2 regions of the Clostridium sp. D5 genome follow, and region 1 is predicted to be linked to the other one. Evidence: predicted binding sites of a transcription regulator. Region 1 holds the regulator's gene; the other holds the start of a gene.

The links. Region 1 encodes Rex, which represses fermentation and respiration genes when NADH is low (regulators of the CRP and FNR family bind a similar motif). Its sites were predicted from a motif close to ATTGTTAANNNNTTAACAAT; they were not measured.
Region 2: HMPREF0240_RS07820 (NAD(P)H-dependent oxidoreductase subunit E) is a predicted target of Rex. The motif match lies at 6,030-6,049, and genes of this name have one in related genera.

Annotation. Positions count from the first base shown of each region.
Region 1 covers NZ_GL870814.1:190,389-198,520, reverse strand. Annotated here, with positions in the region: gene alr (alanine racemase) at 1-874, opposite strand, end outside; gene HMPREF0240_RS14440 (bifunctional ADP-dependent NAD(P)H-hydrate dehydratase/NAD(P)H-hydrate epimerase) at 871-2,376, opposite strand; gene HMPREF0240_RS14435 (redox-sensing transcriptional repressor Rex) at 2,460-3,104, opposite strand; gene HMPREF0240_RS14430 (ABC-F family ATP-binding cassette domain-containing protein) at 3,428-5,353, shown strand; gene HMPREF0240_RS14425 (NADP-dependent isocitrate dehydrogenase) at 5,533-6,729, opposite strand; gene HMPREF0240_RS14420 (GntR family transcriptional regulator) at 6,731-7,411, opposite strand; gene HMPREF0240_RS14415 (2-isopropylmalate synthase) at 7,434-8,132, opposite strand, start outside.
Region 2 covers NZ_GL870810.1:314,787-322,918, reverse strand. Annotated here, with positions in the region: gene HMPREF0240_RS07835 (class 1 isoprenoid biosynthesis enzyme) at 14-1,288, opposite strand; gene HMPREF0240_RS07830 ([FeFe] hydrogenase, group A) at 1,899-3,587, opposite strand; gene nuoF (NADH-quinone oxidoreductase subunit NuoF) at 3,600-5,486, opposite strand; gene HMPREF0240_RS07820 (NAD(P)H-dependent oxidoreductase subunit E) at 5,491-5,964, opposite strand; gene HMPREF0240_RS07815 (GntR family transcriptional regulator) at 7,142-7,387, shown strand; gene HMPREF0240_RS07810 (ABC transporter ATP-binding protein) at 7,510-8,132, shown strand, end outside.

The DNA.
Region 1 (8,132 bases):
AATACCCGTCGCCATAGCCTACGGGGATAGTGGCTACCTTCATTCTTTTTGGTGCCGTAAACGTGCCTCCGTAACTGATAGAAGTGCCGGCTTCTACTTCTTTCACAAAAGTAACGTGGCTGATCAGTTCCAGGGCCGGTTTCAGATCCACAGCTTTTTGAGAAACTTCATCAGACGGGTACATTCCGTATGTGGAAATCCCGGCCCGGACCAGATTGTGTTTCATGTCCGGGAAATCAATAATCCCTGCGCTGTTGTCGCAGTGATAATATGTAATATCTGCCCCCTCCGCCTCCAGGGCATCCTTCATCCATACAAATTTTTCGTGCTGCTTATACGTATAGCTCTTATCAGTCTCATCGGCTTTGGCAAAATGAGTGAACATTCCTTCCAGTTCTATATTCGGAAGCGAGCTGATCTCCCGGATAGCCTTTACACTGTCCGTATCGGGAAGGAACCCGAGTCTTCCCATTCCGGTATCAACTTTTATGTGGATGCGGACCTTCCTGCCAAGTGCAGCTGCAGCTTTTGATATTCCTTCGGCTGTCTCTTTCATATATACAGTGGCGCGGATATCATTGAGAATCATCTCCTCATACTGCTCCGGGAAAATGCATCCGAGCACAAGAATCGGCTTTTTTATCCCTTCCTTTCGAAGAGCAATGGCCTCTTCCAGGCTTGCTGTGGCGTAGCCCCATATATAATTATTCTCCTCAAACATCTCTGCTATGGGTACGGCGCCGTGGCCGTATCCATCCATCTTGATGACAGCAATGATCTGAGCACCCTCCCCGATTCTCTGTTTCATCTGCTCCATATTATATGCTATGGCATCCAGGTCTACCCTGGCATATACCCTGTTAAACTGTTTCATCGTTTCATACTCTCCTCTGTTCTTTTTAAACAGGCGCCGATCCCTGCTATCAAATCTTCTGCCAGTACACTGTAGGATCCTCTGGCGGATTTGGCTTCATCTCCTGCGCAGGCGTGCAGATACACACCGCAGACAGCCGCTTCATACGGATGCAGTCCCTGTGCCAGCAGCCCTGCAATCACTCCTGCCAGTACATCACCGGACCCGGCCTTTGCCATAGAGCTGTTTCCTGCTGTATTGACAAATGTCTGACGGTCCCATTTGGCCACAATTGTGCGGGCATCCTTTAAAGCACAGACGACACCGGCCTTCACAGTAAATGCTCTTGTCATTTCAAAACGCTTTTCCTGAAGTTCCGCAACAGAACATCCCAGCAGCCCGGACATCTCTTTCATATGGGGTGTCAGGATAATGGGACGCTCCCGCTCTTCCAGCAATTCGGGATGGCAGGCCAGTATATTCAGTCCGTCTGCATCTATCACACAGGGAGTCTTAACTTCCTTCATAACCTGTGTTGCAATACATTCCGATGTGCGGCTCTTTCCCAGCCCGCAGCCCATGCATACCACATCGGCCCAGGCAAGGAGTTCCCCAAGGGATTCTTCTTCATATTCTGTATAGGTGCTGACAATAGCTTCCGGTAAAAGCTGCTGCAGGATCACCCTGTTATCTTCATGTGTATAAATCTGTACAAGACCGGCACCGCAGGTATATGCCGCTTTTGCGCTGAGATATGCAGCTCCCGACATGCCCCGGCTTCCGGTAATCATCAGAATCTTTCCATAAGTGCCCTTATGAGAATTGGGCTTTCTGGAAGGAATCAGTTCCGGCAGATCCGATTTTTCAAATGTATAACAGACACCCGGCTCCTTTTCAAAAAGTTTCCGGCTGATTCCGATCGCCACGGGAATCGTTTTTCCTGCATACTGATGCCCCGGATGAAGGATGCATCCGAGCTTTTCGCACTCAAAAGTGACTGTCAGATCGGCGCAGAATGCCGTGCCCAGTACATTTCCAGTAGCGGAACAGATACCGGAAGGGATATCGACAGCAACCTTCTGCCCCGGCAGATCATTCATCTTTTTAATATTTGCTGCATAAGCTCCCAATACTTCTCTATTGAGGCCTACACCAAAGACGGCATCCACTATAACAGTATATTCCTGCCTGCTGATTGTTGTTACTATAGGAACACCGCATTTTTCAGCGATTTTCATCTGCTGTCTGCAATCCGGAGTCATAGACGCTTCATTTCCAATAAAAGCAGCTTCTGCCTGACATCCCTTTTCCTTTAAAAGGCGGGCAATCGCAAAGCCATCCCCTCCATTGTTGCCGGAACCGCATACAACCAGCGTTCTCTGTGTATTGATCTTCTCCTGTTCCATGGCAGTCACTGCCGCCAGTGCAGCACGCTCCATCAGCACCATAGAAGGAAGTCCGATTTCATCAATTGTATAGTTGTCTGCTTTCTGCATCCATTCGCCGGTAGGCAGATATCTCATAAGATCACTCTCCTTACTTCTCTGAAAACGAAACAACGTGTAAAAAAGGCACAAAGCCTTTGTTACACGTCTTGTGTTGTCGGTTATTTCTCATGTTCCTCATTATAACGACTGATATTATATGACAGCTTCATTAAGCTGTCATATAAATGTACGCTTTCTACAATTACGTCATCCGGTAAGTGCAGGTCTGTATGTGCAAAATTCCATATACCCTTAATCCCGTTCTCAACAAGCATATCGGCCACTTCCACCGCTTTTGACTTTGGAATTGTAAGTGCAGCGATCTCAATATCCGTATTTTTGACAAATTGTCTCAGATCATCCATCATACGGATCGGTATTCCGCGTATTGTTACGCCTTCCAGCCTTGGGTTAACGTCAAAAATACCCTGCAGTATAAATCCGCTCTTTTCAAAAGCCGCGTAATTGGCAAGTGCCTGTCCCAGATTCCCGGCACCTATGATGATTACGTTATGTTTTCGGTTTAATCCAAGAATCTTACCTATCTCGGTATAGAGATACTTGACATTGTATCCATAACCCTGTTGTCCGAAACCACCAAAGTTATTTAAATCCTGGCGAATCTGAGATGCCGTGACACTCATCTTCTTACTCAGGTCATTTGATGAAATACGTTCTACTCCTGCATCCAGCAGTTCTCCCAGATATCTGTAATATCTTGGCAGCCGTCCAATTACCGCACGTGATATCTCTCTATCTTCCACAGCTATCGCCCTCCAAACTTAATCTAGGTTATATTATATAGAATTGTACGGACAAAGTCAAATTTTTAGTTGTATTTTAAACTATTTTCGTTATAATGGAATAAGTATGTAAATTTTGGACAAAGAGCAGGACTTGGCGGTTATTGCATACCCAGAGGGCATCCCGTAATGCATGCCCTTCGGGCGGGTCTGCAGCACAGCTGCAGAATAAGGTATACCCAGAGGGCACCCCGTAATGCATGCCCTTCGGGCGGGTCTGCAGCACAGCTGCAGCATAAGGTATAACCGGCAGGCCTGATACTGAAGAGAACAGGAGGTTTCTAATGATACTGGCATGTCATAATCTCAATAAGGCATTCGGCGGACAGCTCATCGTCAGAGATGGTTCCTTCCATATAGAAGACAGGGAAAAGGCGGCTCTGGTCGGGGTAAACGGGGCTGGAAAATCCACCATATTAAAAATGATTGTGAAGGAAGAGCCTGCTGACAGCGGTGAATTTGTACTGACAAAGGGGAAAACACTCGGATATCTTGCACAGCAGCAGAATCTTGAGGGCGGCCGTTCCATATATGAGGAAGTAAAAACAGCGAAGGCGGATATTATAGAGCTTGAAAACCAGATCCGCTCGATAGAAAAAGAATTAAAATCACTGACCGGGGAGGCACTTCAGGGCAGACTTGACACCTATCACAGAATGATGTCAGAGTTTGAGGCACAAAACGGTTATGCTTACGAGAGTGAGCTGACAGGAGTCCTGAAGGGTCTGGGCTTTCAGGAGGCGGATTTTGATAAAAAGACTGACACTCTCTCCGGCGGGCAGAAAACAAGGGTCTCTCTGGGCAAGCTGCTTCTTACAAAGCCCGATATTCTGCTTCTGGATGAGCCTACGAACCATCTGGACTTAAATTCAATCACCTGGCTGGAAACATATCTGCTCAATTATCCTGGGGCTGTATTTATTGTATCCCATGACCGTTTTTTCTTAAACCGTGTGGTTACAAAAGTAGTGGAGATAGAAAACGGAGCTGTGAGGATGTATTCCGGCAACTATAAGGCTTATGCGGATAAGAAGCAGCAGATCCGGGATGCCATGATGAAAGAATATCTGAATCAGCAGCGGGAAATCAAGCATCAGGAGGCCGTCATTGAGAAGCTACGTTCTTTCAACCGGGAAAAGTCCATTAAGCGGGCGGAAAGCCGCGAGAAACTGCTGGACAAAATGACGTTAGTTGATAAGCCTCAGGAGGCAGCAAAGGATATACATTTTTCCCTGGAGCCATCTTCCTTAAGCGGCAACGATGTACTTTCAGTGGAAGGCCTGTCTAAACGCTTTGACAGCCAGACCTTATTCCAGGATATCAGCTTTGACATAAGACGCGGCGAACATGTGGCGGTCATTGGAGATAACGGAACAGGTAAAACCACTCTTCTGAAAATTATTAACCAGGTGGTTCCTCCGGATACTGGCTCTTTTACGTTGGGATCTAAGGTGAAAATCGGTTATTATGACCAGGAGCATCATGTACTGCATGATATGAAAAATATATTCGAGGAGATTTCGGATGACTATCCTTCCCTGAATAATACGCAGATCAGAAATACTCTTGCGGCTTTTCAGTTTACCGGGGATGATGTATATAAACGAATTGGTGATCTGAGCGGCGGCGAGAAGGGGCGCGTATCACTGGCAAAGCTGATGCTTTCCGAAGCAAATTTTCTGATATTGGATGAGCCCACCAACCATCTCGATATCACTTCAAAAGAGATACTCGAAAAGGCACTCAATGATTATACCGGTACCGTGCTTTATGTATCACATGACCGTTACTTCATCAACCAGACAGCCACGCGCATACTGGAGCTGGTGAATCAGACTTTTGTAAACTATATTGGCAATTATGACTACTATCTGGAGAAAAAGGATGAGCTGACGGCCGTCTACGCTTCTCCGGCAGCCGGGGGCGCCGGAGGATATGGCGCTTCGGAGGAATCTGTCTCGGAGGCAAAGCTGAGCTGGCAGGAACAGAAGGAACAGCAGGCCAGGGAGCGTAAAAGACTGAATGAGCTGAAAAAGACGGAAGAACGGATCACTGTCCTTGAAGAGAGGAATACGGAGATCGATGATCTGATGACACATGAAGAAGTGTATTCCAATTCCGTCAAATGCCAGGAACTGGCGCTGGAAAAGGCTTCTAACGAAGAAGAGCTGGAAATTCTCTACGAAAAATGGGAGGAACTGGCTGAATGATAAAAAACAGGACGGTATGCAGGAATAATTACTCTGCATGCCGGCCTGTTTTTTGTCATATAGGTAATCCCCTGGGGCTTGTCCACTCTTTATATAAAAGAACGGCTGTATGAAAGGAAGAGACGGTGTCTCCTCTACCGTTCCACACAGCCGTAAAAGTTTGCTTACCGAAGATTGTATTACAATCTTGCCGCAATCGCCTTGATAAAATCCTCGCTGTTAAGTACGGTTGGATTCTCAATTGATGTAATCAAAGCCAGATCCTTTGTCATGCTTCCTGATTCTATCGTATCAATGGTCGCTTTTTCGAGTTTGTCAGCAAATTCCATCAGTTCGTTATTCCCGTCCAGTTCTCCGCGTTTTCTCAGTGCGCCTGTCCATGCAAAGATCGTTGCCACGGAGTTGGTAGATGTCTCCTCCCCCTTGAGATGCTTGTAATAATGGCGCTGTACGGTTCCGTGTGCTGCTTCATACTCATAATATCCGTCCGGAGATACCAGTACGGATGTCATCATGGCAAGCGAACCAAATGCTGAGGATACCATGTCGCTCATTACATCGCCGTCATAGTTCTTGCATGCCCAGATATATCCGCCTTCCGACTTCATAACACGGGCTACCGCGTCATCGATCAGAGTATAGAAATATTCAATTCCGGCTGCTTTGAACTTATCATCATATTCTGCATCATAGATTTCCTGGAAGATGTCTTTGAATGTGTGGTCATATTTTTTGGAGATGGTATCTTTTGTTGCAAACCAGAGATCCTGTTTTGTGTCCAGTGCATAGTTAAAGCAGCTTCTTGCAAAACTCTCAATGGACTGATTGATATTGTGCATTCCCTGCACGATTCCAGGACCTGCAAAATTATGTACAAGTTCTTTCATCTCGGTTCCATCTTCCGCTGTGTAGACAAGCTCCACCTTGCCGGCGCCCGGAATCTTCATCTCAGAACCCTTGTACACATCACCATATGCATGTCTCGCAATGGTAATGGGCTTCTTCCAGTTCTTTACGCACGGCTCAATTCCTTTTACAACAATCGGAGCACGGAATACTGTTCCGTCCAGAATGGCACGGATGGTTCCGTTCGGGCTCTTCCACATTTCCTTCAGGTCATATTCGTCCATACGGGCAGCATTCGGTGTGATTGTCGCGCACTTTACGGCTACCTTATACTTCTTTGTGGCATTGGCGGAATCAACGGTAACCTGGTCATCTGTTTCATTTCTGTATTCCAGGCCCAAATCATAGTATTCCGTATTCAATTCAATGAAAGGCTCCAGAAGATTATCTTTGATCATCTTCCAGAGGATCCTTGTCATCTCGTCCCCATCCATCTCAACAATCGGTGTACTCATCTTAATCTTTTCCATCTTAGCTGTCTCCTCCTAATAATTCTTCATAACCCTGTTTCTTCAGGTTCTGTATGACATGCAGGATATGCTCATTGGCGAGCTGTTCTGCAAGGTCTGCATCTTTATCCCGGATCGCGCGCAGGATCTGCTTGTGCTCCCGGATCGACTTTCTGGCGCGCTCTTCTGAGACTACGGAAGACCTCCGTGCCAGCTGGACATACTTATGGAAATCCATTAATACATGGCTGAGTATCTTACTGTTTGACGCCTCATATAAAATAGCGTGGAACTTGCCGTCCAATTCGGTCACCTGATCTGCACTGCCGCCCCCTTCTTTTTTCATATGAAACTCGGAAAGAAGCATAATCTCGTCCAGCTCATCCAGCTGCTCATCTGTAATGTTCTCTGTTGCCCATCTTGCACACAGCCCTTCCAGCATAGAACGGATCATATAGATGTCACTGACATCCTTGGGAGAAATCCCTGTTACATATGCGCCCTTATTAGGGATGATAGAAACAAGTCCTTCCAGCTCCAGCTGCCTCAGTGCCTCGCGCACGGGCGTACGGCTGACTCCCAGTTCTTTCCCGATGGTATTTTCCCTTAATTCATCGTGTTCCTCATATTTACCTTTTAGGATATCGTCCCGGATTCTCTGAAAAACACGGCTGCCCAAGGAATGATCCTGATATTCTTCCATTTTATTTTTATGTCCTCCCAAGTCAGAGTGTTATATGCAGCTCGCTGCATACACTGTCTATTTTGGCAACTAATTCATCATCTGTCAAGACTGTAACGCGACCTTCTTCATATTCTTTGTCCACCCAGCGCTTTAATTCCAGTACAAGCTGCGAGTTTTTATCCACCTGGCGGTCTGCAGGAAGCTTATAATATGCGTTAATCCAGTAGGCAATGCCGGCAACACCTGATGTATTGGAGACAGACACAAGTGCTGGACGGTTCAGGTATTTGTCTGTATCAAAAATGTTATAAATCTCTTCATTCTTCAGCATGCCGTCCGCATGTATTCCGGCGCGGGTTACATTAAAATTCTTCCCGACAAATGGTGTTCTGGAGGGAACACGGTAACCGATCTCTTTTTCATAGTACTCTGCCAGCTCTGTTATCATGGTTGTATCCATACCATCCAGTGTGCCTCTGAGCTGTGCATATTCGAATACCATCGCTTCAAGCGGAGTATTGCCGGTACGCTCTCCGATCCCAAACAGGGAACAGTTCACTCCAGATGCACCGTACAGCCAGGCTGTGGTTGAATTGTTAACCGCTTTATAAAAGTCATTGTGACCGTGGAACTCGATCAGCTCACTTGGAACGCCTGCATGCGTCATAAGTCCATAAATAATGCCAGGTATGGATCTTGGGATTACTGCGCCCGGAAAATTCACTCCATACCCCATTGT
Region 2 (8,132 bases), on a different contig from region 1:
TTTTATGCCTTCCTTACCCCACAGTAGGCGCCTGGCTCCAGACATCCAGAATGTCCATCACATTCATCGGGCTATCCTGCATGTTCTCACTGTTTTTCGTATTTTCCTCTGCCATCCATGCAAAAAAACTGCCGGGCAGGACAGACCATTCCGATATCTGCTTTATAAAATCTTCTGAAAAATACTTTCCTTGCTGAAACACAGACATAATAATCAGCTGGACACTATTATCCAGCACAAAACCTTTGTACGTTTCCTCTCCGGTCCAGTAATTTTCAAATACATATTTCAGAAATGACAGCAGCCGTCCCACCACCTCATCCAGCGTACCTTCTTCCGCACTCAGAGTCATCAATGTCTGATGCCCGTTCACAGCATCCTCCTCCACATCCTGCAAATCATCCGCAAGCTGAAGAAAAAGGCCAAAGCCCGTTAGAAACAGGATATCCTTCTGCTTCAAATATCCGTCAATCATACACTGATCCACATAAATAGATGCCCCGCCTTTATAGGCCGACATGATCAGAAGCTCTTCCGCCGTTTTTTCTGTCTCCCCCTGCTGCTGAAGGCTTTTTATCTGCGCATCATAAATCATCAGCAGGAAATCATACAACCCGCCGAATATTTTTCTCGGATATACACTCTCGATCGCCTCAACCATAGAAAAAACCTTCTCTTCCAGTTCCTCCCCGGCCTTTGTTTCCAAGCCTTTTAACTTCTGCTCCAGCCTGAAATTAAACGCTGCCTTTTCCCTGCCCGTTTTATCGCCGTCCAGAAAATTATCCGTATAGGGATAAAGCAGGCTGTATCCCCAGATTGCCTCGTGGAACCACCTGTCCGAATCATCTGCCAGACACAGCATAAAAAAGACAAAATAATTTCTCAGTGCCTGTCCCAGATCATCCAGTACCAGTCCCCTGTCAAACACCCTCGTATGCCGTATAAAAGTCCGCGTTGCCTCCAAAAACCCGCTTCTCACATTCCCCGGAAGCTGTCCCAACTGAAACATCACATCCTTATCCATAGCGTCATCCAAAACCTTCTCCACCTTCTCCCGCCACATCTTCTGCCCATAGACAGCCTGAGGAAAACTCTTCAAAAGTCCGTTCATCCGCCCCCAGACTTCCCTGCACCGCGTATCATTCTCACCCTGTTCCCGCGCAGAAACACTCCGAAACATCTCCCCGTCCACCTCCACAGAAATCGTCTTCCAGATATCCGTCACCGACTTTACCGCCGCAGCAACCCCATACAGATCATCCTCCAGAACCGTTTCCCACTTTTCCATACCCGCATCCTCCTGTCACCACCAGTAATTATAACACTGTATTATTCTCCTCTTATCACAACTTCACCTAAAATCAATTCAAAGCTTTTCGCCCCAAAAACGGCTCAGGAAAAGAGTCTCCATGAAAAATCCCATGAAAGCAGTATACCATGATATTCCCCCAAAGACAACAAAGGCACAGTATGTGCGGATGCCTAAAGAGCTCTTGGTGTCCAGCCCCATCCGTCCTCCCCCGTTCAGAATCCCCTCCCGAACAGCCACTCAAAGGTGATTAGGGCGCCCGCCTCTTTGTACCTGAGGATGCGGCGCCGGGCGGAAGGTCTGCCTGTGCCTGCGGATACCTAAAGTGTGCCGTGTTTACGTTGGGATAAAATAGAAAAATCCGATGGACAGACTTTGCTTTACCAAGCAAAGTCTGAGGCGACTAAGGCCCCCAATTATCAAATTGGGGGCTGCATGTCGCCGGTTCCATCAGATTTTTCTATTTTATCCCTACGTAAACTAGGCTAAACGCCCGGCATCCGCAGGCACAGGCAGATCTTCCGCCCGGCGCCGCATCCTCAGGTACAAAGAGGCGGACGCCCTAATCACCGTCTCCCCGGTCTGTTCGCTAATTCACTTTATTATGAAGCAGTTTATGTTCTTTCCCTTTCAGTATCCCATCATAAGCCGACATTACAATAGGATTCTGGTTTGACAATTTGATCTGTGCCAGGCTGTCGATCTTATAAAGCCCTTCCAGTCTTGCCTTCTTCGTTCTAGGTCCGATCGGCACCGGCTGTCCGCCTCCGGCGATACATCCTCTCTTACATGCCATGACTTCCACGAAATCATAGTACACCTCTCCTGCTTTCATCTTATCCAGCACTTCGGATGCAGATTTCAGGCCATTCACAACCGCAATTTTTACTTCTCTGTCTCCCAGTTTTACCTTAGCTTCCTTGATACCGTCCACACCGCGCACTCCGGTAAAGCTGATTGCTTCCAGATCCTCTGATCTGTTGCTGTTTACAAGACGACGCAGCACTGCTTCTGTAACACCGCCGGTTACTCCGAAGATTGCTCCGGCACCGGATGACAGGCCGAACGGCATATCCAGCGCTTCCGGCTTCACCTGTGCAAGGTCGATTCCGGCTTCCTGAATCATACGGGTAACCTCAGTGGTAGTCAGAACATAGTCCACATTCTGCTCTCCGTCCGTAAAGTGCTCAGGTCTTGTAATTTCCGCTTTTTTTGCCGTACATGGCATAATCGAAATCACCATAGTCTTTCTGGTGTCCTCTTCTGCCTTCATGCGCGCCTCTTCCTTAATCAGTGCTCCGAACATCTCCTGCGGAGAACGACAGGATGAAATATTCTTTCGAAACTCAGGATATTTCTTTTCGCAGAACTTCACCCATGCCGGACAGCATGAAGTGAAAAGCGGAAGGTTCTCCCCTGACTCCAGGCGTTCCAGCAGTTCTTTGGATTCCTCCATAACAGTCAGATCCGCACCAAAGTTCGTGTCGTATACTTCGTCAAAACCGATGCGGCGCAGAGCTGCCACAAGGCGTCCCAGTACATTTTCCCCTTTTTTGATGCCGAACTTGTCCCCGATCGCCACACGGACTGCCGGAGCAATCTGAACAACTACACGGGTATTCTTATCACACAGCGCATGCCATACCGGTTCTACGTTCTGTTTGATTGTGATCGCACCCGTCGGACATACCGCACGGCACTGTCCGCAGCCTACACAGTCCGTCTGTGCCAGGTCTTTATTAAATGCCGGTGTCACCTGCATCTTGGAACCGCGGAAAGCAAAATCCAGGATACCCAGGCCCTGAATCTCATCACAGGTTCTGACACAGTCACCGCAAAGTATACACTTATTCGGATCTCTCACAACGCATTCGGATGTGGTATCTCTTTCCAGCTGCTTTTTGTTGTTTTCGAACCGCACGTCCATGATTCCGAGCTGTCTGGACAGCTTCTGCAGTGTACAGACACCATTTTTTGCACAGGTTGTACAGTCACGGCAATGGGAAGCCAGAAGCAGCTCAATGATCATCTTTCTGTGATGCTGCAGCCTTGGCGTGTTTGTATAAATCACCATTCCGTCCCGTGGTGTCTCGGAGCAGGATGCAAATATTCTTCCTCTGTCATCTTCTACTACGCACATACGACAGGCGCCGTAAGTGGAAAGTTCTGAATGATAGCAGAAAGTAGGAAGGTCAATTCCCGATCTGCGGATGACGGAAAGAACATTCTTTTCATTCGTAAAGGCGACCCTTCTGTTGTTGATTGTCATATAACTCATGTTCGTTTCCTCCTACCCTTCAATATGTATCGCACCAAATGCACAGGCGCTCTCGCAGGCACCGCACTTAATACATTTTTCATTATCAATGACATATGGTTCTTTGATCTGTCCGCTGATGGCTCCTACCGGACAGTTTCTCGCACACTTGGAACATCCCTTGCAGCGTTCGGCACTGATGATAAACTGCCTCATTGCCGTACAGTTATGGGATACACATTTCTTTTCAACTACATGCTGCTCGTACTCTTCTCTGAACAGCTTCAGCGTACTGACAACAGGCAGTGCCGCGCTTTTGCCCAGGCCACACAGTGCGGTATCCGTAATTGTATTTGCCAGTTCTTCCAGAAGATCCAGGTCTTCCATTTTTCCGTTTCCGGCAACGATTCTTTCCAGAATCTCCAGCATACGCTTCGTACCTTCACGGCACGGAACACATTTTCCGCAGCTCTCGTTCTGGGTAAAGTTCATGAAGAATCTTGCGACTTCTACCATACAGGTATGATCGTCCATGACAACCAGCCCGCCGGATCCAATCATGGCTCCCATCTTCTTCAGGGAATCGAAATCCAGATTGATATCCAGATGAGGCGTAATCAGACATCCGCCGGATGGTCCGCCGATCTGTACCGCCTTAAATTCTCCGTCTCCTTTGATTCCGCCGCCGATATCATAAATAACCTCGCGGAGGGTAGTTCCCATCGGAACCTCAATCAGTCCGGTATGCTTAACGCTTCCTGTGAGGGCAAATGCCTTCGTTCCGGGGCTGCTCTCCGGTCCGATGCTCTTAAACCAATCCGCACCTTCGTTAATAATCATGGGTACGTTTGCAAATGTTTCTACGTTGTTCAGTACCGTCGGTTTCGCGAACAGTCCCTGTTCTACAGTTCTTGGAGGTTTAACACGCGGCATACCGCGGTTTCCTTCTATAGATGCTGTCAGAGCGCTTCCTTCTCCACAGACAAATGCACCTGCGCCTCTGTTGATATGTAAGTGGAAGGAAAAACCGGTTCCCAGAATGTCATCTCCCAGCAGTCCACACTCTTCAGCCTGTGCAATTGCCAGTTTCAAACGGCTGATTGCCAGAGGATATTCTGCACGTACATAGATGTACCCCTCTGATGCTCCCACAGCGTAAGCCGCAATCATCATTCCTTCTATCATCTTATGAGGGTCACCTTCCATGATGCTTCGGTCCATAAATGCACCCGGATCTCCCTCATCACCGTTACAGACTACGTAACGCTCTTTTTCCTGCTGTCTTGCAACCTGTGACCACTTATAACCGGTCTGGAAACCGCCGCCCCCGCGTCCGCGCAGATTGGATTCCGTGATCTCCTGGATGACTTCCTCCGGCTTCATATTAAACAGCACCTTCTCCAGCGCCTCATATCCACCCGTGGAAATATACTCCTGTATATGTTCAGCATCAATCTGCCCGCAGTTTTTCAGGACATTTCTTGTCTGTTTTTTATAAAATGGAATCTCGTCCTGCTTCTGGTACTCGATCCCGTCCTGCTTGAATAACAGATGCCTGATCGGCTCTCCCTTTTCAATGGTCCGGTGGAAGATCTCATCGCAATCCTCAAGCTGTACCTTTGTATACAAAATTCCCTGCGGTTCGATTCTCATCAGAGGTCCCATCTCACAGAACCCATGGCATCCGCTTTTCTTAATGCCGATTTCCCCGTCACCATGTGCAATCTCTTCTCCGAAATGTACTTCCACATCCGGATTCTCCTCTACCAGTTCACACATTCTCTTGTAAATATCGCCGGAGCCGCCTGCCAGACATCCTGTACCCGCACAAATCAGCACTCTGCATTTACTGTCTTCTATCCGTGCTTTCGAAGCTTCACGAACCTGTCCGAGAGCTTCTCTATTTCCAATTCTTTCCATACTTTTAAGCTCCTCTCAACTCGCGAATTAAATCAGCTGCCGTATCCGGTGTCATCGCCGGATATACCTTGTCATTCACCGTCAGTACCGGTGCCAGCCCGCAGGCTCCAAGACAGGAAACTGTTTCCAGCGTAAACAGCATATCGTCTGTTGTTGCTTTTTCTTTGGAAAGCCCCAGCTCGCTATAAAGCCGATCCAGGATCGGAATCGATTTACGCACATGACAGGCTGTTCCGTCACATACCTTAATGATATATTTTCCTTTTGGTTCAAAAGAAAAATTCTCATAAAATGTTGCTACACTGTAAGCCTTTGCTTCATTAATCCCAAGCTTCCCTGCCACATAACTCAAAAGCTCAGGCGGCAGGTAACGGTATTCCGTCTGAATGTCCTGAATAATAGGAATCAGTGATGCCTGTTCTGCCCCATGTGACGCTATGATTTCATCTGCCTTGTCATAGTAGGTCTGATCTAACATGAGATACCTCCTTAAACTGTGTTTATAAGACCTCAAAAACCTTATAAACTGTACTTTTGTATGATATAGTTAAAATTTTATCAATCACTGTTCATTATATGGTAAATACACCTTTTAATCAATAGAAAAAACAACATTTCCCACGAATATTTCATAAAGTACATGAGCTTCAGTCTTGGGGGCGGGCGGAGGGGGACGCTTACCGGAAACCGGGACGGGCTGTGAAAAGCACCTGTCCTGTTGGAAATACGGCCGCTGCGCCAAGCAGCAGTAAGAGGAAATCCGCAAAATCAGCCGGAACCAAACGCATTCACCGTTTAATCTGGTGATTAAACGCCTCAGGCGTTTTAAAAAGCTGCTTCGGAAGCAGCTTTTTTCCGGCCGATTTTGCGGATTTCCTCTAACTGCTGCTATGCTCGCTAAAAGCATTTCCAACAGGACAGGTGCTTTTCACAGCCCGTCCCGGCTCCCGGTAAGCTGGTGCATCCGGACGGCAGGAAAGATTCGTTTTACGGTTGGGGGCTCAGACCGGGGCGGCGGATGGAGATTGAATTGATGGAGCTTGAATATCTCCAGTAAGGTTTTAATTGTTTTTATACGTTATGAAGTTGAATGATTTTTAAGTTATATCCGCCCATATCTTTAATAACCTACTGGGGATTTAAAAGTTACACCGATTCAATTTCCATCCGCTGCCCCCGTTTGAGGCCCCACCCCAGGGGGCGAATTTACTCTTCCCGCTGGATGCACCAAGCTTCATGAAGGGATAGCCGTGAGCCTCCAGAAGAACATACCTGTCCTTTCAAAAACGCTAAAACGAACCTTAGAAATTCCTGGTGGGAAATAGCCATGAAAATGGAGAGATTTTTTGATTCCGAATCAAAAAATCAGCTGACCCAGCGCGGGAAATCATCGGATTTCGCGTGATGTGTCAGCTGTGCTCCATTTTCGCGGCTGTTTCCCGCCTGGAATTTCTTAGGTCCGTGTCCGCATTTTTGAAAGGACAGGTATGTTCTTCTGGAGGCTCACGGCTATCCCTTCATGAAGCGCCCCCGTCCGTCAACGAGGCTAAAGCTCGTTAACTAGATTCTGATTTGACATATACTGGCCGATATGTTACATTAAGTGTATTATTTGAATTAGTACACTTCACACACTACCCATTCAGGAGGTCCGCATGATAAACATTGATTATCAAAGCAGAACGCCAATCTATGAGCAGATCGTGGAACGTTTCCAGATGCTCATTTTAAAAGGCGTATTAAAACCAGACGACCAGATGCCCTCCGTCCGTTCCCTTGCCCTTCAGCTGTCCATTAATCCGAATACAATCCAGAAGGCTTACGCCCAACTGGAGCAGCAGGGTTATATATCCGGTAAAAGGAAGGGGCAATTTTGTTTCAGGCACTGGCCAGCTCGCTAAGCAGAAAAAGCTTGCATTTTTTGAAGATCTGAAAAACCTGGTCTTTTATGGCAGGGAAATCGGAGTTACACTTGAAGAATGCAGCCATTTTATTGACCAGTTTTATAAAAAGGAGGTTCTGCATGATTGAATTAAATAATATAGACAAGACGTTCCAGAATATCCATGCAATAGATCATGTCACAGCATCGATCAGTGAGGGGATGATCTTTGGCCTTGTGGGAAGCAACGGTGCTGGAAAGAGTACTCTTCTGCGCCTGATTTCAGGGATTCTTAAGCCGGACAGTGGGGCTCTTCTGGTAGACGGACAGACTGCCTATGAGAATCGAAATGCCAAAGAAAATGTCTGCTTTCTCTCGGATTCGGCCTACTTCTTTCCTAATGCAACCCCTGCCGCCATGCGGGATTACTATGCAATGGTCTATCCTCAGTTCGACAGTAAGGCCTTTGACAGTCTAGTTGAAAAACTGGATATCGCGCTCACCAGAAAACTGAACACCTTTTCCAAGGGGATGAAAAAGCAGGTTTCTCTTCTGCTGGGGCTCTGCACAGGCACAAAATATCTGCTCTGTGATGAGACATTTGACGGGCTGGATCCGGTCATGCGCCAGGCTGTAAAAAGCCTGTTTGCCTCAGAGCTGATGAAGCGTGATTTCACCCCGGTCATCGCATCCCATAATCTCCGTGAGCTGGAGGATATATGCGACAGCATCGGCCTGCTGCACAAGGGGAAGCTTCTTCTCAC